DNA from 4 places in the Bradyrhizobium sp. 134 genome. Region 3 is predicted to be linked to each of the others. Evidence: riboswitches for the same ligand, from Rfam matches in the RefSeq annotation. Region 3 holds a riboswitch; each other region holds the start of a gene.

Region 1 (7,354 bases), on a different contig from region 3:
CGCCGCCGAGCCCGTCGGCAGTATCCGCAAGGCCGTCCTCGTGCAGCGCGCCGGTGACGAGGGCGGTCGCGGCCAGCGCGAGCAGGGCGGCGAGGCTCGATGTCAGACCGAACCGGCTGGCGATCGCATAAACCAAAGCGCCGGTAAGCCCGACCGCCAGTCCTGCAACGGGAAGCGCCCATGCCGCGCGCGCGATGGCCCCGTCGCCGGCTGGCTTCGACGAGGCGACGGGAAGGATCGTCACGAACGATGCGGCGATCCTGAGATCGCCGATGACGTCTCGCAGGAGTTGGTCGCGCGCCTTCATTTCAGCTTCATCGGCAGGCCGGCGACGACGAACTCGGCCTCGTCGGCAACGGCCGCGATGGCCTGGTTCATGAACCCGGCGGCGTCTCGGAAGCTCCGCGCCAGCGCATTGTCGGGGACGATGCCGAGGCCGACTTCGTTGGTGACGAAGACGACGGGGCTCTTCTGGGCGCGCAGGAAGACGGCGAGCTTCATGACTTCGTGATCCCAGTTGCGCTGCGCATGCATCATGTTGGAGAGCCACAGGGTCAGGCAGTCCACCAGCCTAGCGCCGCCGCCATCGGTTTCGATCAGCGCCTGCAGAAGATCGAGCGGTACCTCCCGCTCGATCCAATCGGTTGAGCGTCGTCTGCGATGCTTTTCGATGCGTGCTTCCATTTCCGCATCGAGCGCCTCGGCCGTCGCGATGTAGACGGGGCGGCCCGGAAAGCTGCGTGCGCGTTTCTCCGCATGGGCGCTCTTGCCCGATCGCGCTCCGCCCGTGATCAAGATGACGGCCATAACGGTCTCCTGTGGGCCTGACTAATCACCAAACGCGGCCAAAGACAAAGCCGAAATCAGGCAGTCGGGGGCTTGCGTTCGGCCTTCGCTTTGCGCAACAGGGGCGGGACAGGAGACGCGTGTGGGTTTTGCGGGTGCGATGGCGGTTGCGATGGCGGTGGATGCCCTGTTGGGCTGGCCGTCGTTGTTGTTCGCGCGCATCGGCCATCCCGTCACCTGGCTGGGCCGGCTGATCTCTGCGGTCGACACCGCCTGGAATCGACCGTCCGATCGGCCGGCATTTCGCCGCGCCGCTGGTCTCGCCGCAGCGCTCGTGGTGATCGCGCTCTCCGTCGCGGTCGGCTGGGCACTTCAGTCTCTGCTTCCCCTGGGCTGGATCCAGATCGTGCTGGTCGGCGTCCTGGCCTGGCCGCTGGCCGCCTTGCGTTCGCTGCACGACCACGTTGCTGCCGTCGCGAATCCCATGCGGGCCGGTGACATCGCCGCCGCGCGCGACGCGGTCTCGCGCATCGTTGGCCGCGATCCCCTGACGCTCGACGAGGCCGGCATCGCGCGCGCGGCGATCGAGAGCCTCGCCGAGAATGCGTCCGACGGCATCGTCGCACCGGTGTTCTGGGGCGCGCTGTTCGGTCTGCCCGGCATTTTGGGCTACAAGGCGATCAACACGCTGGACTCCATGATCGGCCATCGCTCCGAACGGCACGAAGCCTTCGGCTGGGCCGCGGCGCGCATCGACGATGTCGCCAATTTCATTCCGGCGCGGCTGACCGGATTTCTGTTCGTGCTGCTGGCGCCACGGCGATCCGAGGCGCTGTCGTGCATGACGCGGGACGCACGCCGTCATCGTTCGCCCAATGCCGGCTGGCCGGAAGCAGCCATGGCGGGTGCGCTCGGCGTGCGGCTCAGCGGTCCGCGGGTCTATCACGGCAGCACCACGAACGAGCCCTGGTTGAATGAAGGTGCGCGCGATCCGCTTGCCGCCGACATCGATCGGGGATTGACGGTTTACCGCCGCGCCATGCTGCTGCTCGCCGGCCTCCTTGCGATCCTGGCCTTCGCGTGAAAGAAGAGCACATGCGCGAGCACGGTGGAAATCTCGATGAGGCCCAGCAGCGCTTCGGCGGTCGCGCGGAGGACTGGATCGATCTGTCGACCGGGATCAACCGTCTGCCTTATCCCGTTGGCGAGGTGAGTTCGCGCGCGTGGAGCGCGTTGCCGTCGCGCGCCGAGATCGAGGCTCTGCATCGGGCGGCGCGGCACGCTTACCGCACGAGCGCGGCGGTTGTCGCGCTTGGCGGCGCACAGGCCGCAATTCAATTGCTGCCGCAACTCGCACCACCCGGCCGCGCGCGCATCCTCGCGCCGACCTACAATGAATATGCCGGGGTCCTCTCGGCCGCGGGCTGGGAGGTCCAGGAGGTCGGGGAGCTCGACGCGCTGGTCGGCGCCGACCTCGCCATTGTCGTCAATCCCAACAATCCCGACGGCCGATGTCATACGCCAAAGGATTTGCTGGCGCTGCTGCCACGCGCCGGCCGTCTTGTCGTCGACGAGAGTTTTGCCGATGTGGCCCCGCAGCTATCGCTTGCATCCGAGGACCGGTCGGGGCTGCTGATCCTGCGCTCCTTCGGAAAGTTTTATGGCCTTGCCGGCCTGCGGCTCGGCTTCGCGCTCGGCAATGCGTCCGACATCGCCAAGCTTGCGGCGATGTCGGGACCTTGGCCGGTCTCGGGAGCGGCAATCGCGATCGGTTGCCGCGCTCTGCATGACGATGCCTGGGCCGAGGCCACGTCCGTGCGGCTCGCGCGTGACTGCGCTCGCCTCGATGGCATGGTGCAGGCGCAAGGCTGGACGGTCATTGGCGGGACGCAGCTGTTTCGTCTCTACGCGACGCCTGACGCGCTTGCCGCGCAGGAGAAGCTGGCGCGTCGCCATATCTGGTCGCGCGTGTTCGCACGGGAGCCGACATGGCTGCGCCTCGGGCTTCCAGGCGGCGAATCCGAATGGTCGCACTTGGCCGAGACGCTAGCGCGCTAGCGCGAGCAGGCCGTCGACGTCGAGATGGGCTTCGATATGATCGGCGAGCGCATCGAGCGCGCTCTCGACCCTGGCGTGATAGGGCTCGTCGCCTGCGGGAATGTCGAGCTTCGCCAAGAAGGCTTTACGGAAATCATCCGACGTGAACAGGCCGTGCAGGTAGCTGCCTTGCACATGTCCCTCGCGCGAGATCGCGCCTTCCGGTTCGCCATTCAGCCTTGCGAATGGCCGTGCGCGATCCGGCCCATCAGTGCGGCCGATGTGGATTTCATAAGCATTAATCGGCTGATCTGTCGCGGCATGCACGGCCGCGACACGCGTCAGCGTCTTCTCTGGGCTCATCACCGTTTCGACATCCAGAAGCCCGAGACCCGGTGTGTCGCCGGCGGGGCCTTCGATCCCATCGGGATCAGTGACGCTGTGTCCGAGCATCTGATAGCCGCCACAGAGGCCGAGCACATGGCCGCCTCTGCGGTGATGCGCCAGAAGATCGATGTCCCAGCGTTGCGCGCGCAGAAAGGCGAGATCGCCGCGGGTGGATTTCGAGCCGGGGATGATGACGAGCCTGACGTCGCCGGGAATGGCCTCGCCCGGCCGCACCATCACGAGATCGACGCCAGGCTCGAGCTTGAGCGGATCGAGATCGTCGAAATTGGCAATCCGCGACAGCGCGAGACAGGCGATCTTGCATTGGCCCGGCTTGCGCGCATCGCTCAGGCCCAGCGCATCCTCGGCCGGCAGCTCGCCGGCGCGCGCGAACCAGGGCAGCACGCCAAAGCCGCGCCATGCGGTCTTTTTTTCGATCAGCTTATAGCCGTCGTCGAACAGCGTGGGATCGCCGCGGAACTTGTTGATGACAAATCCCTGGATCATCGCGGCATCATCCGGGTCGATCACCGCCTTGATGCCGACGAGTTGCGCGATGACACCACCGCGGTCGATGTCGCCGACCAGCACGACCGGCACATCGGCCTTGCGCGCAAAACCCATATTGGCGATGTCGGCGTTGCGCAGGTTCACCTCGGCCGGACTGCCGGCGCCTTCCACCAGCACGAGATCGGCGCGCGCCTTCAGCCGCTCGAAGCTCTCCAGCACAGCGCCCATCAATGACGGTTTCATCGCCGCATATTCACGCGCACGCGCGGTCGCGATGCGTTTTCCCTGCACGATCACCTGCGCGCCGACATCCGTCTCGGGCTTGAGCAGCACCGGGTTCATGTCGGTGTGCGGCTCGACGCCGGCGGCGAGCGCCTGGAGCGCCTGGGCGCGGCCGATCTCGCCGCCGTCGACCGTGACAGCCGCATTGTTCGACATGTTCTGTGGCTTGAACGGGAGCACGCGCAGGCCGCGTCGCACAAAGGCGCGCGCGAGGCCGGCGACGATGAGCGACTTGCCCACGTCCGAGCCGGCCCCCTGGATCATCAATGCGCGCGCCATCGCGAGTTCTTAGAACTCGACGCCGGCTTGCGCCTTGATGCCGGAGCGGAAGGGATGTTTGACCAGCGTCATCTCGGTGACGAGATCGGCGATCTCGATCAGCTCGTCCTTGGCGTTGCGTCCGGTGAGCACGACATGCGTCATCGGCGGCTTCTGCGTCGTGAGGAATTCGACGACCTCCGCGATGTCGAGATAGTCGTAGCGCAGCGCGATGTTGATCTCGTCGAGCACGACCATGCGGAGATTATGGTCGAGGATCAGTTCCTTGGCCTTCTCCCAGCCGGCGCGGGCGGCGGCGATGTCGCGGGCGCGGTCCTGCGTCTCCCAGGTAAAGCCTTCGCCCATGGCGTGGAATTGGCAGAGGTCGCCGAAATGGCCCGTGAGCATGCGGCGCTCGCCGGTATCCCAGGCGCCCTTGATGAACTGCACGACCGCGCAGGGGAAGCCGTGGGCGACACAGCGGACGATCATTCCGAAGGCCGAGGAGGACTTGCCCTTGCCTGCGCCGGTGTGGACGATGATGAGGCCCTTTTCGCCGCTCTTGGTCGCCATGATCTTGTCGCGGGCGACCTTCTTCTTCGCCATTTTCGAGGCGTGACGGGCGTCGGTTTGGTCGCCCGTCTGGGTATCCGGTTCTGACGTCATCGGACGGGGTCCTTCGGCTTGACAAGAGGCGGTCGGGGGCAAATGGTGACCCGGCGTTGGTTCCTGTCCTACGACAGGCGAAGAGGGAATGCGATAGGGTCCGAATCGGCAAGATTTGGTTCCAAAATGCAGCCGCCCCCGCGACCGTGACCGGAGAGATGCCCGAAGCCACTGATCCCCTGGGGATCGGGAAGGCGGGGATCGAAGGGGAAACCCTGCTCCGGAAGCCGGGAGACCTGCCAGCGCGGACGATTTTGGACCGGCGGACGGGGTGTTCCGCGACGGGGAAACGGGCCTTCGCAAGAACGGTTCGTGGGCCTCTTCGCTTCCCGCTGTTTATTCTGGAAGAAGCGATGACCGTCACACTTCATGTCTGCATCACCTGCCGCGCCGGCCAGACGCTTGGCGAGGGCGAGACGACGCCCGGCAAGCGCCTGCATGGTGCGATCCTCGAGGCCGGCGTGCCCGATGGCGTCAGCGTGGTTCCGGTCGAATGCCTGTCTGCATGCAACCAGGGTTGCTCGGTCGCGCTCAGCGCACCCGGCCGCTGGTCCTATGTCTATGGTCGCCTCTCGGATGCGCATGCGAGCGACGTGGTCGCGGGCGCCGCGGCCTATGCGGCCGCACCCGATGGCCTCGTGCCCTGGCGCAGCCGCCCGGAGATCTTCCGCAAGCAATCGCTTGCCCGCATTCCCCCCATTCTCCCCTTGGCCGTCGTGCCGGAGGCCGCCGAATGAATTCGCTCGCAAAAGTCCCCGTCACGGTCGTCACGGGCTTTCTCGGCTCCGGCAAGACCACGCTGATCCAGCATCTGCTTGCCAACGCTAACGGCAAGAAGCTCGCGGTGCTCGTCAACGAGTTCGGCAGCGAGGGCGTCGATGGCGAGATTCTGAAATCCTGCGCCGATGCGAATTGCCCGGAAGAGAACATCATCGAGCTCGCCAATGGCTGCATCTGCTGCACCGTCGCGGACGATTTCATTCCGACCATGGAGAAGCTGCTGTCGAGGCCGGTCAGGCCCGACCACATCCTGATCGAGACTTCGGGCCTGGCACTGCCGAAGCCGCTGCTCAAGGCATTCGACTGGCCGGAGATCCGTTCGCGCATTACGGTCGATGGTGTGATCGCGCTTGCCGACGCCGAAGCTGTTGCTGCGGGCCGTTTCGCGCCCGACCCCATTGCGGTCGAGGCGCAGCGCGCGGCGGACGGCAATCTCGACCATGAGACGCCGCTGTCGGAAGTGTTCGAGGACCAGATCGCCTGCGCCGACATCGTGCTGCTGACCAAGGCCGATCTTGCGGGTGCGGCAGGGCTCGAAGCAGCCAAAGCGGCGATCACCGCCGAGATGTCGCGCCGCGTGCCGATGCTGGCGATTACCGACGGCGCGATCGACGCGCGCCTCATCCTCGGTCTCGGCGCTGCCGCCGAGAACGATCTCGCCGCGCGTCCCTCGCATCACGACGGCGAAGAGGATCACGAGCACGACGATTTTGCGTCCGTCGTGATCGATCTTCCTGAAGTCACCGACATCGACGCGCTGGTTGCATCCGTTCAGCGTCTGGCGCGCGAGCAGAATGTGCTGCGCGTCAAGGGTTACATCGCGGTAGAGGGCAAGCCGATGCGTCTCTTGCTGCAAGCGGTCGGCGAGCGCGTGCGGCACCAGTTCGACAAGCCCTGGGGCGCGGGTGCGAGGCGGTCAAAGCTGGTCGTGATCGGCGAGCACGGAAACATTGATGAAGCCGCGATCAAGGCGGGACTCGGTATCTGATGCACGTCGTCTTCCGCGAGAGCCGCGGTCTCGAGGAGACCGCGATACCAAGGGACATCGGCCAGGACCCGGCCGATCTCGTGGTGCTCTCGTATTCGGATTCCGATCTTGCCACATTCGCGGCCGGCTGGCGCCGTGGCCGCGACAGCCTGCCGTCGCTACGGCTCGTCAATCTCGCAGAACTCCGTCATCCGCTCTCGGTCGACACCTATATCGAGCGCACGCTTGCGCAGGCGCGCGGCATCCTCGTGCGCCTGATCGGCGGGGAATCCTACTGGTCGTATGGGCTCGCGGCCCTGCAGCAACTGGCGAAGGAGCGCGGCATCGTGCTGGCGGTGCTGCCGGCCGACGGCCGCGACGACACGCGTCTGGACGCGTATTCGACCCTGCCGGTCTCGACGCTGCGGCGGCTCAAGGTGCTCTGCGACACCGGCGGCCCCGTCGCATCGCAAGCCGCGATCGCGCAGCTTGCGCTGGCTTCGGGCCTCTATGCCGGCCCCGTGATCGGCGAGACGACCGTGCCCGAGATGGGCTTTTACGATCCGGCGCGCGGCGTCATTGCCGCGCCGGCGTCGGGTGAGGGCAGGCCGCGCGCGCTCGTGGCCTTCTATCGCTCCTATCTCACCGCTGCCGACACTGGCCCGGTCGATGCCCTGATCG
Region 2 (7,354 bases), on a different contig from region 3:
GGAATGGCGTCGTTCTGCGCCGCGTAGCGCATCAAGGCCACCAGTTCGACCCGAATTTCAGTCGTGGCAACGCCGTTGGCGATGAGCGGCGCCGAGGCATCGTCAATCAGCACCCCGATCCGCTCCGACACGCGGGCGAGGTCGATGCCGTCAAGCGCAGCACGCAAGGTTTGCTGCTGGAGGAAGCTGAAATCGGCAGTGAGACAGCCCAGTGCCGAAAACGCACTCGACGCGCTGGGAACGACCACCTCGGCAATCCCGTAGAGATCGGCAAGGCCCGCGGCATGCATCGGGCCACCACCGCCAAAGGCGAGCAGCGTGCAGTCGCGCCCGTCGATGCCGCGCTCCACGGTGACGCGGCGGAGCGCACGCGCCATTGTCGCATTCGCGACCTTGATGATGCCGAGCGCTGTTTCGGTCAGGCTCAGCCCCAGAGTGCGCGCGATCGGCGCGATGACATCACTGGCTGCCTTGATATTGATTCCGATCCGGTCGCCGAGCCTGGTTTCGGGATTGAGATAGCCGAGCACGGCGTTAGCGTCGGTGATAGTCGGCTCGGTACCGCCGCGGCCGTAGCAGGCCGGTCCCGGCTCGGAGCCGGCGCTTTCCGGTCCGACGGTCAGGCCACCGGGACCATTGCGCACGATCGATCCGCCGCCCGCCCCGATGGAATGAACCGCAAGCATCGGCTGACGCAGCGGCTTGTCACCGAGCATGCGGCCGTCGGTCATCTCGGCCTGGCCGTCGACGATCAGGCAGACGTCGGTCGTGGTGCCGCCCATGTCGAACGTCAGCATCCGCGATGTGCCGAGCTGACGTGCGATGCTGACCGATGCCGCGACGCCGGCCGCCGGACCGGACATCGCCATCACCAGCGGCCGCCGCTTCACGGCCGAGATCGGGACCATGGCGCCGGCCGAATGAAACACCTGCAGGCCGGCGCCGATCGGCAGCCGCTGCTCCAGCTCGCTGAGATATTCCACCGCGATCGGCATGGCAGCCGCGTTGAACACGGTTGCCGAAGTCCGCTCGTATTCGCGCGCCTCGGGATTGACCTCGTGCGACAGCGAGACGTGGGCAACGACGCCCTTGAGCCGCTCGCCGAGCACCTTCTCGTGCACCGGATTGGCGTAGGCATGAAGCAGCGCGACCGCGACGCTCTGCACGCCGGTTGTTTTCAGCCACGCCACCAGGCGCTCGATCTCCGCCTCATCCAGCGCCTTCAGTACCTGCCCCTCGTGGTCGAGGCGCTCGGCAAACCCAAAACATCGTTCCGGCGGCACCAGCGGCGGCGATTTCGGCGGGATGTCGAGACGGTAGAGATCGCGGCGGCGATAGCGCGCGATCTCCAGCACGTCGGCAAAGCCTTCGGTCGCGACCAGCGCCACTTTCGGCAGCCGTCCCTCGACGATGGCGTTGGTCACACGCGTGGTGCCGTGGACGAAGCGCTTGACCTCGCTCTTGCGCAGGCCCACCGCCTCGATCGCCTCCAGCATCGCCTGAACTGGAGCCTGCGGGCGCGACGGCACTTTCGCGATCCGCGCCTCCGCGGGGGAGTGTCGGATCGCGATGATATCGGTGAAGGTGCCGCCGATATCGGTGCCGACTTCCCAGTGATTTTCGTCAGCGCTCATGTGTGGGTCAGCTGCGGACGACATTCGAACCGGAGGGCGGGTGGTTCCCATCCGTCGCGAAGTACAATCCCAAGCCGAGAGCGCTCATCGTCATCCCCTGTCATGCCACCGCTTGCGAGCGTGCGACAGAGCGATGGGCTCGGGATAGGTCAGAGTTGTCGCAACGCACTGGAGCAGCCCGCGACCGGCGCGGCGCGCCAAGGCACATTTTAGGGCAGCGCTGCCCGCGGGGAGTGCAGGCCAGTGCTGATCGTTCCACGCGAGATAAGTGCGGCGCACCACGAGTTTTCCCGAACGAAACGCGACATCCGCTGCACTGCAATCCACACGCCGCGCACGGACTGTCTAATTTGCAGGCGATCGACCGGCGCTACGGGCCGTGCGATTGCTCACGAGCTATGCATGGCAGTCGGCTCAGCCTCTCTTTATTGTACGATCAGTAAGCAGTGGTTTTGCCGCTCAACGCATCGCGACCAAGCGGCGCCAGCCGATGACGATGCCCGTGATGGAGAACAGAAGGCCGAGGGTGCAGAGCCCGACGACCAAGCCGTCGCGCAGCAACGGACGCGTCAGCAGGACCGGAAAATCCAGCGTGTGCAGCGCGCCGTAGAACCAGCGATAAGCCCGCCGCGACGAATCCAGCCTTTGCAGCAAATTGCCGTCGGCGCCGTCGATGTCGAACCAGAGGTCACCGCAGTACGAGCGGTAGACCGGGGCGCCCGGGACATTGGACTGCGCGGGATAGTCGTCGTTGTCGGCAAGTACGGACGGTGCGCCGCAGCCGGCCGCGAGGCGGGCGGTCAGCCCCTGGGCCTCCTGCACATCCAGAGATCCCGTTGGTCCATCGCGGGGCGCGTCGCCTGCCTTGATCAAGGTCTGGCCGGCAAGGCCCGTCCGGTCCCGCCGATAGAGAGTGCCGTTGAAGGCAAACCATTCGATCTCGCGGGTCGACGGCGATACAGGCTGCCGATCGAGCGATGCAGCCGCCGCCCAGTTCGGTGAAGCGTTCATCACGCTGGATTCAGCCGAGGTCAATTGCCCACGCGAGAACAGCCGCCCATGATCCATGGAGAGCCAGCCACTGAAAATCCAGCTCAGTACGAACACCATGGCCGCGAGGCCGATGAGATGATGCAGGGCATGCCAGCCACGATAGGGCGATCCGATCAGACCGCTTCGAGGTTTGATCCGCGCAAGTCCGAGCACAGCGCCAAGCAAAGCTGCGAACAGCGCCAGCAGCGACAAGGTCCAGACCACGCGATCCCACAACGACCAATTGCTTCGCAGAACTGTCGGATAGATCCAGTGCAGCACACTGCCGACGAGATTCCAGGTCCGCTCGCTGCGCGTCGTATCCAGGACGATCTCGCCGGTGAGCGAGGAGACATAGACCTCCGTTCCGGCGGCGTCGCCGAGCGCAATGCGAAACAAGGGCCGATGGCGGTCAAAGCCGTTCGGCACGCTCCATTGGTCGTAATCCGAGCGCGCAACGATCGCGGCCCGCGCGGCATCGAGCCCGCGGCTGCGTGCGTGGTCTCGCGCGACGGCCAGCGCGACCTCGGAAGACGAGACCGACGCGTCGACCCCGTGGGCGGCGAGGACTGCGCCTGCGCGCGATGGGCCCGAAACGACATAGACTGGTCCGTCGCTGCGCTGGATCAGGCGAACGCGCGTCGCATCCGCGATCGCGCTCGCGGCAACGGCATCGGCGACCGCGATCGTCGTCTCAACGCGATCCAGCGGCACGAGGCCGGCAAAGCGTTCCGCTTCCGTCAGGGACGGAAACGGAACGAAATGCATCACGATTCCCGTCGCGAACCACATCGCGAACAGCAGGCAGAACGCGATCCCCAGCCATCGATGCAGCAGGACGATCGCGCGCATCATCGGTCAGCGTCCTACCATTTGAACGCGGCCGAGATCTCATAGGTCCTGGGCGCGCCCAGCAGGATCTGGTCTGGATAGAACGGATCGCCCCAGATCGCGTAACGCTTGTCGGCGATGTTGCGCACCCGGAAGGTCAGGCGGGCCTGATCGACCGCGTTGAACACCGTCTTCGGGATATCGACGAAGGCGTAGACATCGGCCACTGTATAGGCCTTCAGCGTCACGACATTGGCATCGGTGTTGTAGCGGTCGCCGACATGGCGGCCGATGATGCCGAGCTCAACCGCCCAGGGCGCGAAGAACCGGTACGACGCGCCGGCATTGGCGACGACGCGCGGCACGTTCGGCGGCGTATTGCCGGAGAACGAGCCGCCGACGAAATCGTAATCGGCATAGCGGGCGTCGACATAGGCGATGTTGCCCCAGAGGCGCAGCGGCTCGATCGGACGCACCGAGGCGGCAAGCTCGACGCCCTTCGACTCCTGCCGCCCGGCGAGGTTGAGCTGCATGCCGCCTGCCGCCGCATAGACGTTCTTGCGCAAGATGTCATAGGCCGAGAACGACCACTCCGCCCGATTGTCCCAGAACAGGTGCTTGACGCCGGTCTCGTAGGTGCGCGCGGTGGTCAGGTTGAGCGGATCGGTCGGATTGAGCAGAAAGATGTTGTTGGCTGCGATGTCGGCGCCGGTCGCGTATTGGCTGAAAAAGGTCAGGCCCGGAACGGCTTCCCACGTGTAGCCGATACGGCCCGTCGTCGGGACCCAGGATTGCGAGAACGGGAAACCCGCATTCACGAGCCCGGTCTTGTCGGTCGAGTTGCGGTCGAGCCCGATATGCTCGACGCGGAGGCCGCCGACTAGCGCAAAGGTCCGTGTCAACTTCAACCGGTCCTCGAACGACAGCGCCTCGTTGTCGATCCGCGCGGTCTGCTGCTTAGTCGTGAGCAAGCCGTAATAGCCGCGATCGGGATTGACCAGCGAGACGGAATCATCGGGGAAATTTGCGGCGCCCGGCCTGACGAAGTCGAGGTAACTCGACGATAGCGTCGTGACCAGGCGGTTGTCGAAGCCGGCGATATTCGCATCCCAGATCAGGTCGGTGATGTTTCCGACCAGGCGCTGGCTGTGCGCGACGTAGAAACGCTCGCGATCCACCATGTTCGAGTTAGGGAGGCCCGAACTGGCATTGAACGCCTCGACCTCATTGTTGAACCATGTGCGCTCTGCGCCATAACCATAGGCCTGGCTTTTCAGCGTCAGGTCTGGCGCGAGCTTCAGCTCGAAACCGCCGCGCAACCACACCTCCTGCGCGACGTTCTTGTTGTCGAAGACGTTGTAGTTGGTGTTGAAGGTGCGGTCATCGATCGTGACCGCACCGAGATTGGTTTTGTTGTAGTTCGAGACGTAATTGCCGGACACGATCCCCGTCGTCGCGTGCGAACCACTGAAGGCGATCGGTACCAGTGGCGCACCCCAGTAGGCTTTCGAGCGATCCTCGCGGTATTCGATCGCGCCCCAAACCTTGAGACTGTCGGAGATGCGGTAGTTGAGCTGGCCCGAGACGTCGAGCGTCTTGGTGTTGGTGTCGTCGGCAAAGCCGTTGAGCGAGGAACGGCTGACGTCGAAGCGGTAGTCCAGTCCCTGCACATTGGTGCTGCCGCCCGAGCCGTAATGCGCCCGGAACGAGTTCAGCGAATCCCAGGAAAAATCCGCCTCGTTCCGGATCGGACTGGTGTGCGGCTGCTTGGTGACGAAGTTGATCGCGCCGCCGGCGGCGCCCTCGCCTGACATCAGTGACGCCGGACCCTTCAGGAATTCGACAGCCTCCAGGTTGGCCGTGTCGGTGATCCGCGAGGTCATGTTCTGCGGGCCGATCTTGATGCCGTTGTAGAGCGTGTTGATCTGGCTGTTGGTGAAGCCGCGCATGGAGAAAGCCGACGGCTCGGCCGGATTGTCGCCGGCTGTGACGCCAACCGCTCCCTGCGCGACGTCGGACACGGTGCGATAGCCCTGCTCGCGCATGGTTGCGGCCGAGATCACCTCCACGGTCGCGGGCGTTTCGCGAACGGTCAGGCCAAGGCGCGAGGCGCTTTCGGCCACGGCATTGGTATTGAGCGGCGTCTGTGCTGCCGCAGTCGGCACGACAGGCTTGGGCACTGCGGATGCAGTCTCCGGCCGGCGCGCTGCTGCGCGGCGTGAGCTCTGCGCGTCCCGTCCGGCCGGGCTGGCCTGCCTGCGGGATTGTGGCGCCGACACCTCGACGGGCGGCAGTGGCTCGCGGGCCTGCTGCGCCAAGGCCGCTGGCATGTCGATGGCGATGAAAGATGTGAGAGCGGCGCATGCCAGTAGGAAACGGCGTGGTCGTACGATACAAAGGGAATACACGGTCTTGGACCTCGGAGTGACGTCAGTGGCACGTCACCGCGAACCAAGGTCCCATCTTCCGGCTCATAAGCCTTCCGATGAAGCCGAATGTCTGTACTCCCCGACCGACATCTTCGCGTGTGACCACGGCTGACGGCAGGTCTCCTGGCTCGCGGGTCACTACCTTGCGTCGCCTTCCCGGGACCGAGATACCCAGTGGCATGTGATGCAAGATTCGCCGCTTACAGTTGCGGGGGCAGCCACGGCATTGAGGACAATGTCCCCGCACCGCATTCCCTTTTCATCCCCTCTCGGGGAAACCGTCGCGAGCATCTAGGATTACGATCCAGACAGAGTCAATGTGCCAGTTGCGGCGTTATTGCCACAACGACCAGTTTCCTTGGAGATAAGCATGGAAGGCGAGACCTTCCTTTGGCTGATACGGCACGCGCCCGTCGATGGCGTCACGGGGACGATCCATGCGGCCGATGCGCCGGCCGATCTCGGCGCTCGCGCGCAGCTGGAGGCGCTGCGGCAGCGCCTGCCGCGGGACGCCACGAGCTATGCGAGCCCGTCACGGCGCACGCTCGAAACGGCCCGCGCGCTGGGGCTCGAGCCGCTGCAGCTGGACGAATTCAGCGAGCAGAACTTTGGCGACTGGACCGGCCGTCGGCATGACGAACTCGCCGCGACCGGTGACGAGGCCTATGCACAGTTCTGGAGCGATCCTGCGCGCGGACGGCCGCCGGGCGGCGAGAGCTTCGAGGAACAGGTCGCGCGGGTCCGGCTGGGTCTGTCGAGGGTCGGCGCCGGGGCCGCAGCGCTCGTCGTGCATTCCGGCACGATCCGCGCGGCCCTGTGCATCGCGCTGGACCTGACGCCACAAGCGGCCCTGCGCTTCGTGATCGATCCGCTGTCGCTGACGAGGATCGACCGGCTCGCGACCGGCTGGCGCGTCGTCTGCGTCAATCAACCGATGATTTGATCAGGCCGGACGATCAGGCACATTGGCCTGCGCAAAGGTCGCCATGCCGTTGTGGAGCGCACAGGCCGACCGCACCAGCGGCAGCGCGATTGCCGCGCCCGATCCTTCGCCGAGCCTGAGATCGAGGCTGATCAGCGGTTGCACGTTCAGCGCACGAAGCACCAGCCGATGGCCCTGCTCGGCGGATTGATGCGAAGCCAGCAGGAACGGCTGGCACGAGGGGTTGAGCCGCGCCGCCGCCAGCGCCGCCACCGACACGATAAAGCCGTCGATCAACACGGGGATGCGGCGCTGCGCTGCTGCGATGATCGCACCACAAATCGCCGCGATTTCGAGACCGCCGACGGCGCACAGGATCTTTTCCGGCGAAGTGCCCGCAATGCCATGGCGTGCAATCGCAACGTCGATCACCCGCGCCTTGTGCACACGGCCGGCCGCGTCAACGCCGGTCCCGCTGCCCGCGATCTCCTCCGCGCTCACGCCGA
Region 3 (7,354 bases):
AATGGCAAGCACTGCTTGTTTGGACCTTCGCTCCTCGTTTAAGGGACCTTCACGGAAGGGGAGTGGTTGCGATGGAGCATGGGCAGGCCGAACTGGTCGGAGGGAAACCTGTAATCTTCGGCCAGCGTAAGGTGCGGCCGCGAGCGTGCGTGGCCGTGGGCAAGCGGCATCTGCGCGCCTTTCTACGCGATGTGCTAGAGGATATGGGGTTTGTGATCAGCGAATGCGGGACTGCTGACGAGCTGCCGCGCGTACTCTGCACGGACTTCCCTGATCTGATCCTGCTCGGCATTGGCTCGGATCGCATCGAGCCTGGACGATTGCTCGAGATACTCGTACGCGAAGAATTTGCAGGCAGAGTGCTGGCGTTCGGCGCCCGCGAGTCGATCGTCATGACGGCAGTGCAGCAGGTCGGGGGCGAATATGGACTTGATATGCTGCCGCCGCTGAGGACGCCGTTTGCAGCCGAGACGCTGCGCGATCGGGTCGCCATGCTCTTGCCCAGAGAGCCGGCGCCCCGTCCCGCAGTCCATGTCGGAGAAGCCTTACACGCTGGCTGGCTTGAGCTCTGGTATGAGCCGAACTTTGACCCGTGTACCCTCAGCCGCCGCGGCGCCGAGGCGCTTGTGCGAATGCGGCATCCGACCTGGGGCGTTGTTCCACCAGCGTATTTCATCCCGGAGGCTCACGATCCTCATTTTAGGGACTTGTCGCAGTTCGTGATCGACCGCGCGATCAAGGATTGGAAGTATCTTCTGGAGCAGCAAACTTCGACCGATCTCTCCATCAATCTCCCGGCAGCATTCCTGATTGACCCGCAGGCGGTACGCGATCTCTGTCAGCGCATGCCGTCGCACCCCGCTTTCGGCGGCTTGACGATCGAAATCGAGAGCGAGGAAGCGATCCAGAACCTAGATCTCCTGATCGAGGTCGCGCGTGAGGTTCGCTTTCACAACATTGGCCTTGCAATCGACAATATCGGCGCCAATTGGCCGCAGCTGATGGGGCTCGAAAAATTCCCGTTCATGAAATTAAAAGTGGACCGGCAGTACGTCGCCGGTTGCGGAAATGGGCCCCTGAAGCGAACGGTGTGCCGCCATATCGTCGATCTAGCCAAAGAGTACAGTGTGCGCACCGTCGCCGCAGGCGTGGAGAGCCATGCCGACCTGATCGCTGTGACCGAACTCGGCTTCGACCTTGCGCAGGGCCATCTGTTCGGAAAGGCCATGCCGCTGAAGCAATTTGCACAGTCATCTTTCAGCCCTGTTCCACTTCGTCCAAAATAGTTGTATGAGGAGTGACTGAGCACAGCCAGGCAAAGCGTACCAGCGCTGGCCCGCGCGGCCATGCCTACTCGGCACCAGGCATGCGGCTGACTGCAATTAAATCGGTCACTTTGCAAACCCAGTATCGCTTCTCCCGGCCGAACTTCATTCCCCTCCGAAGCGATGCCGAAGGTTATTGTAGCACAAAGCCGTTTTGGCAAGCCTCCAGCGAGTCAATCCGCGGAGTTAACGTTGCAGGCGTGAGCGCGGCTTGGACAAAATCTCCGGTCAGGGCGTGTGACCGGAGGTTTGCCGACATCCGGCGTAGACGTGCGTCGGCTCGCGGCTTTTACTCGCGCCGCCGGTTTCGGGAATCGTCGAGCGTCGCTTGGCCCCGCGCTGCCATGCCAGACAAACCGACGGAAGCTCGCAGCAGTCGAGTCGCGACTGGCTATCGGAGTAGGGGCCCGAGGGCTCGCACGGCTTGATATTGAAGCGGCCTATGCTGTCGCAGATGCAACGTGGTCTCAGACCCCGCACAGCACCATTGGGCAAATTGCCCATCATTGAGCGCGCCTGTCCTTGGCACGGCCTTTGAAAGGGATCGCCAATGGCATCGCTCGCCTAAGGAGTCGGAAGGCATGGCTTACAAGATCGTCGCTTCGCAATGCACCGTTTGTGGGGCATGTGAGTTCGAGTGTCCCAACGCGGCGATCAGCCTCAAGCGCGACATTTACGTTGTCGATGCAAAAAAGTGTACGGAGTGCGAGGGCCATTCCGACACGCCGCAATGCGCTGTGGTCTGTCCGGTGCCTGACACCTGTGTCCCGTCTAAGACAACATAAGCAGCCCCGCGTCCAGAAGGCTTCACCGCTCGATTGGATGTCGAGCTTGTGGAGGCCGCCGTCCGCATGCGGCGCATCGAGGTCGATCAACATCGTTATGAGCTTAAGGCGCTGATCGACTCCGAGAAACCCTCGAAGGGCGCTTCAGAGGAGACCGTCAAATTTGTCTCGAATAATGACAAGGCCGCCTCGATGCTCCAGGTCGTCGCGTCGCGGCTTATCGTCGTTGGCTGACGAGCCGAGCCGAGGCGAGGTGGACGGGCGTCGAATATCCCAAGATCAGCTTGCAGGATATCTAAAGCTACGTCATTTCGAAGCCGAAGAGACGATCTTCACGCGCGACGAGATCGGTCCGGAGATCCTGAAGACGTACGAGAAGCTGGGCATCCGCTTGCCCACGGTCACCATGCACGAGTGCATGGAGCTACGGTCGTAACAGGATCCCCGCCGCCCGCGCTCTCGCCGCTTACTCCAGTTTCGCAAGTTAGCGTGCATCCTGACGTCCGGAACTGTTCCTGCGATGCCGCGCAGGCCAACGTCCAGGCTGCACTACTCGCCAGCGGCGACGGAAACAACGAAGCGCGGCCAAAGTCGCTCAGCACGTAAGTGCTTGGCACACCGAAGGAGATCATCTTGACCAACGCCACGGAGCGATCGAGCTCACGGCTCGTCGCGGGGTCCGCCGAACACAGGCAGTCCGGCCTGATCATCCGTTTGATCCTGGAGCAATCCGGCCTTGACAATTCCTAAGGAGCCTCATGGCGCTGTGATCAAGCGGATGCCGGCCGAGGATGATCGCAAACGTCCTCGCGGGCGAGTTCGAGAAGCTGCTGACGGAAAAGACCGGATTTGTCGCGATCACGCAGATGTCGAAGCGCCCACTGCGTTCGTTCTGCTCGCGTTGATCCGAGTACGCCAAGCGGGTGTTGACGGACGCATTCACAAGCGGAGGCTCCACAGATCTAGGCGTTTTTACCAGGCCGGGAGTAAGACCGTTGTGCCCTAGCTGGTACAGCTCGCAATCGCTTGGGCAATATCGCGGCGACACTTAGTAGGTTGACGGATCGATCCTCGTGCGCCTAATGCCAGTCGTCGTGGTCTTCGGATTCGTTTGATCCGGAGCTAAGAGGGAAGCCGGTGCAATGCCGGCGCTGCCCCCGCAACTGTAAGCGGCGAGCCGCTGTCCAACGAAGTCACTGAAGCCATGCGGCTTCGGGAAGGCCGGACAGCAGCGACGACCCGCGAGCCAGGAGACCTGCCTCGACAATATATCGTCCACGGGCGGGGTGTCCCGGTGTGCGCCAAGCAGCTGTCGCTCACGCGATATTCGCTGCATGCGTCCGCCATGGCCTCTGCCCCAATCATGGGGTCTGAGCTATGTCTTTTCTTTCGCTTCCCGTTGCCACACTGGGGACGTCACGCATCGGCCCACGACGCGAACTCAAAGTCGCGCTCGAGAGCTACTGGGCGGGAAACTCCAGCGAAGCCGAGCTCCTCGAGGCGGGGAGTGGACTTCGTGCCGCTAATTGGGCACGGCAGAAATCCCGCGGTGCGACCGTCATTCCTTCGAATGACTTCTCGTTTTACGACCATGTGCTCGATACCAGCCTAATGGTCGGCGCCATTCCCGACGTCTATGGCTGGACCGAAGGTCCTGTGTCGCTCAAGACCTACTTCACCATGGCGCGTGGCGCTCAGGACAGTGGTCACGCTCAGCACGGGCCTGGCGTAGCCGCACAGGAAATGACGAAGTGGTTCGATACCAACTACCACTACATGGTGCCGGAATTTCACCGGGATCAGATCTTTAAGTATTCCTCTCGAAAGCCGATCGAGGAATATGAGGAGGCAAAAAGCCTCGGCTACCAAACGCGCCCCGTCCTAGTTGGCCCAGTCACTTTCCTGAAGCTTGGCAAAAGCGCAAATCCCGCATTCAATCCGCTGTCGCTGCTCGATCGGCTCCTCCCAGTCTATGTCGATGTTCTCCGCGAACTATCCTCGCGCGGTGCTGAATGGGTTCAGCTGGACGAGCCGTGCCTGGTGATGGACGTCGACGAAGCATCGCGGGCAGCTGTCCGCCGGGCCTACGCTCATTTCGCAAAGGTTGTGCCGGCCCTTAAAATAATGCTGGCCACATATTTCGGGGCTATCGGCGACAATCTTGAAACAACCTTGGCCTTGCCCGTTGCCGGGCTTCATGTCGATCTGGTTCGGGCACCTGACCAGTTGGACTCAATTGTCGCCACAACCCGTAGAGATCTCGTGGTCTCACTAGGCGTCGTTGATGGTCGGAACGTGTGGCGCTCCAATCTTCCGGCGCTGCTCGACCAACTTGCTCCTATGGTCCAAAAATTGGGCAGGCACCGTGTTCAGATTGCTCCTTCCTGCTCGCTGCTTCATGTTCCGATCGACATTGAGCTAGAGACCGATCTCGATCCCAATCTGAAGACATGGCTGGCGTTCTCAGTTCAGAAGATCAAGGAACTTTCGATATTGGGCAAAGCGCTGGCCGGCCATGCTGCCGAGGTGGCCGATGAACTTGCGCTTTCGGAGGAGGCAGCCGTCACCCGCGAAACATCGCCCGAGATCCACAATGCGAATGTCGCCGGACGAATCGCCGCGATCGATGATAGCATGCTTCGCCGTCGCAGTGCGTTCACCCAGCGTGCCGACGTCCAGCGCGTCGCGTTCGCATTGCCGATGTTTCCAACGACAACCATCGGATCCTTCCCGCAAACGGCCGATGTCCGGAATGCGCGCGCGGATCATGCGCGGGGGACGTTGAATGACACGCAGTACGAGCAGCTTCTGAAAGCGGAGACAGCCCGTACCGTGCAGTGGCAGGAAGATATCGGCCTGGACGTGCTCGTACACGGTGAGTTCGAGCGCAATGACATGGTTCAATACTTTGCCGAGCAGCTGTTGGGCTTCGCTTTCACCAAGCATGGCTGGGTTCAGTCTTATGGCTCGCGGTACGTTCGTCCGCCTATCCTGTTCGGAGATGTCTCCCGGCCGAAGCCCATGACAGTTGAATGGTGGCGCTATGCGCAGTCTCTGACCAAAAAACCCGTCAAGGCTATGCTGACCGGACCGGTGACGATCCTGAACTGGTCGTTTGTCCGTGACGACATCTCGCGGCGCGAGACATGCCGACAGATCGCTCTCGCGATCCGAGATGAGGTCATCGACCTTGAGGCGGCTGGAGCGACCATGATCCAGATCGACGAGGCTGCGTTGCGGGAGGGATTGCCGCTACGCAAATCGCAGTGGAAGAACTATCTCGATTGGGCGGTGGACAGCTTCCGCCTTTGCTCCTCCCCCGTCGCCGACGGAACTCAGATCCACACTCACATGTGTTATTCCGAGTTCAACGAAATCATCGATGCGATCGCAGCAATGGATGCCGACGTCATTTCAATCGAGACGTCGCGTTCTAAGATGGAATTGCTCGAGGCCTTCAAGAGCTACAAATATCCCAATGAGATCGGGCCCGGCGTCTATGACATTCATTCACCGCGCATTCCCGCAGCGGCGGAAATCAAGCAGCTGATTGTGTTGGCGCGGCAGCGAGTTTCCGATCGGCAGCTCTGGATCAATCCCGACTGCGGACTGAAAACGCGAAGGTGGGAGGAGGTTCGTCCCGCGCTCGTCAATATGGTGGCCGCCGCACGCGAGTTGCGGGCCGAGCCATGATGGGCCGGAGCGTTTCGCCAACGCGTTTGTGAACAAGATGCACGCGCTTTGGGGGCTTACGATCTCCTTGTGAGCTTTCAAAGTTCCCAGCCCCGCGGAATGCGGGCGGGCGTCGGCGGAGGCGGTCGCATACAGCCGGCGACAAGCTCGATTCTCGACCCGACGGCCGACAGCATGCCGGCGAGGTCCGATCGGGTCCGATTGCGACGTCATTAACGCTCGACGCGAAGCACAGCCCTACTTTTTCATTTATCCACGGCGTGGATGCGTCCCATCACAACAATCTATTTTACCGCCCTTACGGAACGTCATACGAAATTGGCGCCGGGAAGATAATCGAGCGTTGTTGGTGTTTGGGGGTGCCATGCTGCTGCGCGACGGCAAACTGCCGCTTGTGTTTCAGGGCACGGCGGCCAAACCGCTTGCGCGAAGGATCCCAGCTCGATCAAGGTACTGCCGTGCCAGTTGGACAGCGGGCGAGTGGTGGACAAGTCGTGAAGTTTCCGACAGGAGCGGAAGGCAAGCGGCTCCAGATTTCGCGCGGAGTGATATCCGCTTCTCGTTGTTTGACGGCGAATGCCCTCGCCGTAAATCGATCGCCGGTAGTCCTCCCTACCGGCGAAAGCTGGTGCGATGCGTAAAGCAGTGTTGTTCCTGCGTGACCTTCGCCCGGCCTCCCGAGGAGGCTGGGCGTTTTTTTGGTGCGCCATGCATGGCGCGGACCGCCGTGACTGGCGCGATTCGACCGGAGTGGTGTCCGGCCGATGACTTGGAGGTAAGAGTCCTTTCCTGGGCACCATTCCCCTTCTAAACCATTGGTTTAGAAAGAAGTAGGCAAGATCAGAGGCTTAACGGTACCCGCGTGGTGCAAAATGCTGGTACAAATGCCCTTGCCAATGTCTCGTCCCTGGAAGCATTCTGAGAGTGGTGTCTACTGGCTCCGTAAAGGTGTCCCGGAAGACCTGCGTGCGCTCGTTGGCAAGCGCGAAGAGAAGCGCAGTCTCGGCACGCGAGATCCCATCGAGGCCAAGCGGAAGCACACTGAAGCGCTGGCCGAAATCGAGGAGCGATGGGCCAATCTGCGCGCCGGCGCCAAGGATCTAACCGAACGGGAAGCCCACGAACTGGCTGCCTTTGCTTACGAGCGGTGGTTTGAGCAACACAGAGATAATCCTTCGCTGCAGACAGTCTGGAATGTTGAACTCGGAGGTCGGCTATTTGCCCCGGCACCCAAGCCGAAGGCGGGCCAAATCTATGACGGCACATTTTTGTCCGACCTCAATCCAGACGATTTCGAACGCCTAAGCATAGAAATGTGGTGCTTGGACGGCGCCGATGAACGCCTCAAGGCCTGTGGGTTCAAGCCAGATGAAGGGAACCGCCGAACGCCAGCCAAGGCAATTGCAGCAGCCGTGCAACGCGCCAGCCTCATGCTCGAACGGCTGGTAAACGGCGAAGCTATTCCGACTATGTTCTCGCCTGCGGTTACAGCAGTGACGTTATTGCCGCCGACGCTGTTGCCCCTCTGCCATTAGCGGATCTTGTAAAGGG
Region 4 (7,354 bases), on a different contig from region 3:
ACCGCACGTCGGCCGGCTTCGAACGCAAATGCCAGCTCTGCGGGGGTGAGCGCGGCTTCGATGCTGAAATCGCGCGTGCCGCTGCGCGGCTTGTCGGTCACGATTCCAGCCATCTCCTCCTGCGCCAGCGTGCCGGCGTCGACGACCTCCAGGCTGGAGCCCAGCTCACGCGCGAGCACCGAGATCGCGGCACCGCCGGAGGCGAAGTTCGCCAGCATCGCGATGGTCACTTCCTGCGGATAGGCCGAGACGCCCTGCGCGATGATACCGTGATCGCCGGCGAAGATGATGATCGGCACCCGCGCCGCGCGCGGTTGCTCGGTCGCTTGCAGACCGGCAAGCTCGATTGCGAGCTGCTCGAGCCGGCCGAGCGCGCCGGTCGGTTTCGTCAGTTGCGCCTGCCGCGCCACCGCCGCTTCGCGGTGGACTGCGGAGATGTCGGGGCATTGTTGGGTGACCCATTCGGGGAGCATGCTGCCTCGCTTGCCTCACAGCCTGCGCTTGAGGATGTAACTGTCCATGATCCAGCCGTGCCGTTCGCGCGCCTCTTGCCGCACGGCGACGATGCGCGGGCCGATCTCGGCCAGCGCGCCGGACATCACGATCTGATCGGGCATGCCGAGATAGGCCCCCCACCAGATGTGCAGGCCCGCCGGATCAAGCGACTGGAACGCCGTGCCGCCGTCGAGCATCACCACCACGGTATCGACGCCCTGCGGCCAGCCGCCATCGCGCAAGCGACGTCCCGTCGTGACCAGAAAAGGCTCGCCGATGTCATTGAGCGGCAGCGCATGCGCCGCACACAGCGCCTGGATCGAGGTGATGCCGGGCACGACCTCGATCTTTGGCGAGGGATTGAGCCGCCGCGCAATGCGCAGCGAGGAGTCGTAAAGCGAGGGATCGCCCCAGATCAGCAGCGCGACCGTGCCCTCGCCTTCGAGATGATCTGCGATCGTCTGCGACCAGGCAGCGGCCACGGCATCGTGCCAATCGTCCACGCCCTTGCGATAGTCCGCTTCAGCGGCGGCGCGCACGGGCAGATCGAACTCGGCGATACGGGGCGTGTCGCTGGTGAGCACATCGGCGCAGATCGTCCGCCTGAGATCGGCGAGATCGGATTTTGCGGTTCCCTTGCGCGGGATCAGGAGGAGATCGGCCGCGTTGATGGCAGTAATCGCGGCGCGCGTGAGCTGCTCGGGATCGCCGCAACCGATGCCTATCAGGGAGAGCGTGAGCATCGTAGCTGCGAAGGGCGGCCATACCGGCCGCCCATTCGCTTGTCTCTAGGCCGCGTTGTGCAAACGCGGAGTGACGAGGCTGGGCGCGGTGACGCCGCGCAGCGACTTCGCCAGCGCCAGCACGCCAAGATCGGCGAGCGGCTCGATCACGATGACCAGCGCATAGGACGCCGCGAAGGTCGCGATGTTGGCGAGGTTGGTCGCACCGAAGCCGGAGCCATAAATCGCCCAGAACGCCACCCAGGCGATGACACCCGCCTGATAGGTCGTCGAAAGCGCCAGCGCCTGGCGGTACTTCAGATCGACATAGGCCGTGTTGCTCGAAATGATCCGCGTGGCGATCGCCTGGATCCCGAACAGCGGCACCAGCAGCGTGGTGACGTTCATGCCATATTGCGGCAGGTCGCGCGGCTCGAAGAAGATGCCTTGGAACAGCAGGCCGAACGCGAGGCCGAAGGCCGCAGGCGCAGCTCCAAACAGCAGGAACAAGGTCGAGCCGAGGATGAAGTGCACTTCGGAGACGCCGACCGGGAAGTGCGGCAGGATCTCAAAGAAGATAAACACGAGTCCCGTGGTGGCGAGCGTGCGCGCCGCGAACGACGCGATGCCCTGCTCGCGCACGGTCTCGACCGCGAGCTTCAAGGCAACGCCGCCAACGGCGATGCCGGTTGCGTAACTCAGCACGAGCTTGGCGTCCGAGACTAGTCCGGGTTCGATATGCATGGCTCAGATCCTTCTTGCCGTCACACCCGACGGCCTTGGCCTCAAAACGTGCACGGCCGGTCTCCTGGCTCGCGGTTCACTGGGAGTCTCCGGCCTTCCCGAACCTTGCGGCCCAGTGGCTGATCGAAGTCCCTCACCGCTTACAGTCGCGGGGGCGGCTGGGGTTTTGGGCGCCGCAACTGGGTCCGCCCATCCCCATTCCCGATTATGCTCCGGCGCTTTGCGCCGCGTCGAGCACCATGCCTCTCCTGTGTGCCCCTTTCGCCAGCCGGGCGTCAAGGGGCGAAGGGCGGCCGAGACCGTCATGACCGATAATCCCCCGCCAGCGCGCCGAACAGGATGACGGCCGCCGTGGAGGCCGCCCCGCCCCGCGCAAGCTGCTCGGCAAGTTCCGAAATGGTGGTGCGGACCAGCCGCTCATCGGGACGGCCGAGCGATTCGGCAAACAACGCCGGCGTGGTTGGGGCAAGCCCGTGCTCGATCAATTTGACGACAAGCGCCGGAAACGTCCGCCGGCCCATATAGACCACGGTCGTCGCCTCCGGATCGGCCAGCGCCGCCCAATTGAGGTCTGGCGGCAGCTCGCCGGTGACGTCCGCCCCGGTCACGAACTGCGCGCGGCGCGAGGTGTGACGCCGGGTCAGCGGAATGCCGGCTTGCGCGGCGGCGACACAGGCCGACGTGACGCCGGGAATGATCTCGTAGCCGATGCCCGCTTCACGCAGCGTCTCGAGCTCCTCCTCGAGCCGGCCAAAGATGCCGGCATCGCCCGACTTCAATCGCACCACGCGCGCGCCTGTTGCGGCGTAGTCGACCAGCAGGCGGTTGACGTGGTGCTGCTTGGTCGAGGCGCGCCCTGCCCGCTTTCCCACCGCGACGAGATTGGCGCCGGGCCGGGCCAGATCGAGGATCGCCCCCGAAGCAAGATCGTCATAGAGCACGACATCAGCTTCGCGCAGCCGCGCGGCACCCTTGAGCGTGAGGAGCTCGGGATCGCCGGGCCCGGCGGAGACAAAGGACACAAAACCGCTCACCGGTCCTCCGCGATCAGGTGGAAGAACGTGCCGGTGGCTTGTCCCCGCCGCGAGCCGGTCTCGGCGATGACCGCGCCTGTCGCGTCGTGCACGACCGCCAGCGGCGTATCGGGCTGCGCGACGATCGTCGAATAGTGGAATTCGTGGCCACGCAGGCGTGCACCGGCCTGATGGCCCGGCATCGGCGCGGCGAGTTCGGCCAGACGATAGCCCAGATGCATGCGGCGTTTGGCAAAGCTCGTCTCCAGGCCAAGCAGGCCCGTCATCTCGTGGCGGATGCCGTCGGCGTCGGTCAAAGCGGTGCCCAGCACCATATAGCCTCCGCATTCGCCATGCACCGGGCGCGTTTCCGCGAAGGCCCGCAATCCGCTGCGGAAGCGCGCATTGGCCGCGATCTTGCCGGCCTGCAGCTCGGGATAGCCGCCCGGCAGCCAGCACACATCCGCGCTCGGATCAGGGCCCTCGTCCGCCAGTGGCGAGAATGTCGATATCTCCGCGCCCGCCGCGCGCCACGCTTCCAGCATATGCGGATAGACGAAGGAGAACGCGGCGTCACGGGCAAGCGCAATGCGCTGGCCGGGCGGCGTCACGTTCACGCCGCTTGCGGCAGGTTGCGGCGACCAGGTGGCAGCCGAACGCAGCACCGCGTCGAGATCGACATGCTCGGCGACTAAGCGTGCGGCCTCGTCGATGAGTTTGCCGATTTCCGCCTGCTCCTCAGCCTGCACCAGGCCGAGATGCCGCTTCGGCAGGCTGATCTCGGCATGGCGCGGCAGCGCGCCGAACACGGCGATGCCGGCGTCCAGCAGCGCACGCCGCACGAGGGCTTCATGGCGCGGGCTGGCAACGCGATTGAGCACGACGCCCGCAAGGCGCACACCGGGACGGTAGTCACGAAGGCCCGCCGCGATTGCCGCCGCAGTTTGTGCCTGTCCCGAGGGATCGATCACCAGCAGCACCGGCCAGTCCAGCATCTCCGCGATGTCGGCGGTCGCCCCGGTGCCGCAGACGCCACGCGCAGCCACTCCGTCGAACAGGCCCATCGAGCCTTCGGCCAGCACGACATCGGCGTCAATGCCGCGACTGACGAGATGCGAGATTGTCCCGCGACCCATCGCCCAGCTGTCGACGTTGACCGAGGCGCGTCCCGTAGCGGCGGCATGAAACGCGGGATCGATGTAATCGGGGCCGCTCTTGAAGCACTGCACCCGCAATCCGCTGTTGCGCCAGGCGCGCGCGAGCGCAAGCGTCAGCGTGGTCTTGCCGACGCCCGAGGCTGGCGCGGAGATGACGAGCCCTGCCGCCATCAGGACACCTCCGGAAAGCGCGGCTCGGCGCCCACGGGGCGATAGCGGCGGTCATAGTCAGCTGCATAGAGACGGCTCTCGGAAAAAACCGCCGAGCCCAGCGTCTTGCCGACCAGGATGAGCGCGGTGCGCTCCATCTCGCTGCCGACAGCCGCGTCGAGTGTTGCGAGCGTGGCGCGGACGATGCGCTGGTCGGGCCAGCTCGCGCGCCAGACGATCGCGACCGGACAATCCGCGCCGTAATGCGGCGTCAGTTCGGCGACGACCTTGTCGAGCAGATGGATCGACAGATGAATCGCGAGCACCGCGCCGGTGGCGGCGAAGGCGGCGAGCTTCTCGCCTTCGGGCATCGCACTGGCGCGTCCCGGCGTGCGCGTCAGCACCACCGTCTGGGCAAGGCCGGGCAGCGTCAGCTCGGCCTCCAGCGCAGCCGCGGCGGCCGAGAAAGAGGGAACGCCAGGCGTCACCGTGTAGGGAATGTCGAGCGTGCGCAGGCGGCGAAGCTGTTCGCCCATCGCTGACCAGATCGAGAGATCGCCCGAGTGCAGCCGCGCAACGTCCTTGCCGTCGGCATGTGCGGCGGCGATCTCCGCGACGATCTCATCGAGCGAGAGCGGCGCGGTGTTGACGATCCGCGCGCCGGGCGGGCAATGCGCCAGTACGCCTTCGGGGACAAGCGAGCCGGCATAGAGACAGACCGGACAGGCGGCGATGAGGTCGCGGCCGCGCAATGTCAGCAAATCAGGGGCGCCCGGCCCCGCGCCGATGAAATGCACCGTCATGCGCCGTCTCCTTCCGCGATCGCCGCGGTCGCGGTGCGATCCTGCGAGACCACCCGCGTCGCGATCAATCGCGCGCCAGGTCCAGCTGCCGCAAGCGCTGCCGCTTCGGCGACTGATCCCGTTCCGAACTTTTTCGCGATGAGGTTTGACTGCGTCGGCGTGTCGATGCCGGCCAACATTTCGGCGGCGACCGCCTTGATCGGCACGCCGCATTCGCGCGCGAGCTGCTTCAGAACCTCCGCGTCGGCCTTGTCGCTGACCGTCGCCACTGCTGCGAGGCCTTCGGGACCACCGGCCGCCAGAAGCGCCTCACGCAGCGAGGCCAGCGTGACATCCTTTTTGAATCCGAGCCCGGCGACCTTCATCGGACCGCGCTCCATTGCACCACGGGCCGCACCGCCTCCCAGGACCGGTAGCGGCCGAGGGAAGCGGCGTGCGCAATCTCCACGCGCATCAGTTCACCGCCGTGGCGCTGGTGCAGCTCACCCAGCAGCGCTTCCGTTTCCAACGTTACTGAATGCGCGACCAACCGCGTACCGGGCGAGAGCCGCGACCAGACCGCGTCGAACATCGCGATGTCGAGACCGCCGCCGATGAACACGGCGTCAGGTGCGTCCAGGTCAGCAAGGACTTCAGGCGCCTTTCCCGTGATGACTGTGATCCGATGTGCCAACCCGAACGCCGCTGCATTGCTGCGAATGTTGGCGGCGCGATCCTCGCGCGCCTCGACGGCGATCGCGGTGCCGCCGCACAGCGTCCACTCGACCGAGATCGAACCCGAGCCCGCGCCAATGTCCCACAGCCGTTCACCGGGACGCGGCGCCAACGCCGAGAGCGCGAGCGCACGGATCGGACGCTTGGTGATCTGGCCGTCATGGACGAAGAGTTCGTCCGATAGTCCCGAGCTGCGGGGAAGACCCTGCGCTCCTCTCGCCTCCACCGCCACCGTCACCAGGCTCCCGGCAAGATCGCCGGCAAAACTGTCGGCGCGATGCGCGTTGATAATTTCGCGCGGCCCGCCAAGCGCGGTGAGTGTCCAGAATGTCGAGGCACCCCATCCGCGCGCCGTCAGCCATTTCGCGAGATCGCCTGCCGCCTTCGCGTCGCGCACGAGGCAAATGATGCGTGCGCCTCGCGCCAGATGCGGCACCAGACGCTCGAATGGCGCGGCGTGGAGACCGAGACAGGCAATTGCTTCGAGGCGCCAGCCCAGTCGCGCGGCGGCGAACGAAAACGTTGACGGCGCGGAATGCGCAATCCACTCGCCGGCGCCCAGCCTTTCGGCGAGGCTCGCGCCGGCGCCGTACCAGAACGGATCGCCGGAGGCGAGCACCGCCGTCGGGCTGCCGCGGCAGCTCAGCACGACATCTGCATCGAACGGCACCGGCCATGGACGGCCGCGCCCGGTCACGCCGGCAAGCGCAAGATGCCGTTCACCGCCAAACACGGTTTCGGCAACATCGAGCGCCTTTCGGCTTGCCTCGGGCAGCCCGGCAAGGCCATCTTCGCCGATACCGATGATGGTCAGCCAGGGATCAGCCATGACGCGCGCCCTCATTCTGGGCGGAACGGCCGACGCGAGCCTGCTCGCGGCGGAGATCGCGCGCGCCGGCATTGACGCTGTGTATTCCTATGGCGGCCGCACCCGCGCGCCCGCCGGTCAGCCGTTGCCGACGCGTATCGGCGGTTTTGGCGGCGTCGGCGGTCTTGCCGATTACATTCGTCGGGAAGAGATCACGCACGTGATCGACTCGACCCATCCCTTTGCCGCCGAGATGAGCCGCAATGCGGTCGCGGCATGCGCGGAAACCGGGACGCCGCTGATCGCTCTGGAGCGGGCGCCCTGGACCAAAGCGCCCGGCGACAACTGGATCGAAATACCTGATGTCAACGCCGCGGTCGCCGCACTGCCCGAGGCGGCGGCAAATGTGTTCCTCGCGATCGGCCGCCAGCACATCGCACCGTTCGCGACCAGGCCGCAGCACGCCTACACGTTGAGATTCGTCGATCCGCCCGATGCGCCCCTGCCCTTTGCCGCGGACGTGATCGTGTCGCGTGGGCCATTCACGCTTGAGGGCGAGCTGGAGATGATGCGCAAACGCAGCATCACCCGGATCGTCGCCCGCAATTCGGGCGGCGACGGCGCGCGCGCCAAGATCGACGCTGCGCGGGTACTCGGCCTGCCGGTGATCATGATCGCACGACCGCAACTGCCGGAAAGATTGCGGGTCGAGGGCGTGGCCGAGATCATGCAATGGCTCGGTCATCGC

What was found. A riboswitch is a leader RNA that binds a small molecule or an ion and turns the genes downstream of it on or off. The one in region 3 is predicted to bind cobalamin.
Region 1: it holds a riboswitch for cobalamin, as region 3 does, so the genes downstream of both, IVA75_RS38015 (DUF1636 domain-containing protein) here and metE (5-methyltetrahydropteroyltriglutamate--homocysteine S-methyltransferase) in region 3, are expected to answer to the same signal.
Region 2: it holds a riboswitch for cobalamin, as region 3 does, so the genes downstream of both, IVA75_RS38100 (TonB-dependent receptor) here and metE (5-methyltetrahydropteroyltriglutamate--homocysteine S-methyltransferase) in region 3, are expected to answer to the same signal.
Region 4: it holds a riboswitch for cobalamin, as region 3 does, so the genes downstream of both, IVA75_RS38080 (energy-coupling factor ABC transporter permease) here and metE (5-methyltetrahydropteroyltriglutamate--homocysteine S-methyltransferase) in region 3, are expected to answer to the same signal.

Annotation. Positions count from the first base shown of each region.
Region 1 covers NZ_JADPKX010000086.1:684,763-692,116, forward strand. The annotation lists gene cobS (adenosylcobinamide-GDP ribazoletransferase) at 1-307, opposite strand, end outside; gene cobU (bifunctional adenosylcobinamide kinase/adenosylcobinamide-phosphate guanylyltransferase) at 304-807, opposite strand; gene cbiB (adenosylcobinamide-phosphate synthase CbiB) at 929-1,870, shown strand; gene cobD (threonine-phosphate decarboxylase CobD) at 1,882-2,844, shown strand; gene IVA75_RS38005 (cobyric acid synthase) at 2,833-4,281, opposite strand; gene cobO (cob(I)yrinic acid a,c-diamide adenosyltransferase) at 4,291-4,926, opposite strand; cobalamin riboswitch at 4,967-5,185, shown strand; gene IVA75_RS38015 (DUF1636 domain-containing protein) at 5,280-5,663, shown strand; gene cobW (cobalamin biosynthesis protein CobW) at 5,660-6,694, shown strand; gene cobN (cobaltochelatase subunit CobN) at 6,694-7,354, shown strand, end outside.
Region 2 covers NZ_JADPKX010000086.1:705,399-712,752, reverse strand. The annotation lists gene IVA75_RS38110 (hydantoinase/oxoprolinase family protein) at 1-1,634, opposite strand, end outside; gene IVA75_RS38105 (PepSY domain-containing protein) at 2,094-3,521, opposite strand; gene IVA75_RS38100 (TonB-dependent receptor) at 3,533-5,905, opposite strand; cobalamin riboswitch at 6,022-6,224, opposite strand; gene IVA75_RS38095 (histidine phosphatase family protein) at 6,297-6,869, shown strand; gene cobT (nicotinate-nucleotide--dimethylbenzimidazole phosphoribosyltransferase) at 6,870-7,354, opposite strand, start outside.
Region 3 covers NZ_JADPKX010000046.1:569,886-577,239, forward strand. The annotation lists gene IVA75_RS20060 (EAL domain-containing response regulator) at 72-1,286, shown strand; gene IVA75_RS20065 (4Fe-4S binding protein) at 1,907-2,110, shown strand; gene IVA75_RS20070 (hypothetical protein) at 2,177-2,344, shown strand; gene IVA75_RS20075 (hypothetical protein) at 2,337-2,546, shown strand; cobalamin riboswitch at 3,189-3,388, shown strand; gene metE (5-methyltetrahydropteroyltriglutamate--homocysteine S-methyltransferase) at 3,488-5,803, shown strand; gene IVA75_RS20085 (DUF6538 domain-containing protein) at 6,676-7,338, shown strand.
Region 4 covers NZ_JADPKX010000086.1:697,950-705,303, reverse strand. The annotation lists gene cobT (nicotinate-nucleotide--dimethylbenzimidazole phosphoribosyltransferase) at 1-473, opposite strand, end outside; gene cobF (precorrin-6A synthase (deacetylating)) at 489-1,238, opposite strand; gene IVA75_RS38080 (energy-coupling factor ABC transporter permease) at 1,284-1,961, opposite strand; cobalamin riboswitch at 1,998-2,218, opposite strand; gene cobA (uroporphyrinogen-III C-methyltransferase) at 2,264-2,995, opposite strand; gene IVA75_RS38070 (cobyrinate a,c-diamide synthase) at 2,992-4,302, opposite strand; gene cobM (precorrin-4 C(11)-methyltransferase) at 4,302-5,084, opposite strand; gene IVA75_RS38060 (cobalamin biosynthesis protein) at 5,081-5,449, opposite strand; gene cbiT (precorrin-6Y C5,15-methyltransferase (decarboxylating) subunit CbiT) at 5,446-6,627, opposite strand; gene IVA75_RS38050 (cobalt-precorrin-6A reductase) at 6,626-7,354, shown strand, end outside; gene cobJ (precorrin-3B C(17)-methyltransferase) at 7,348-7,354, opposite strand, start outside.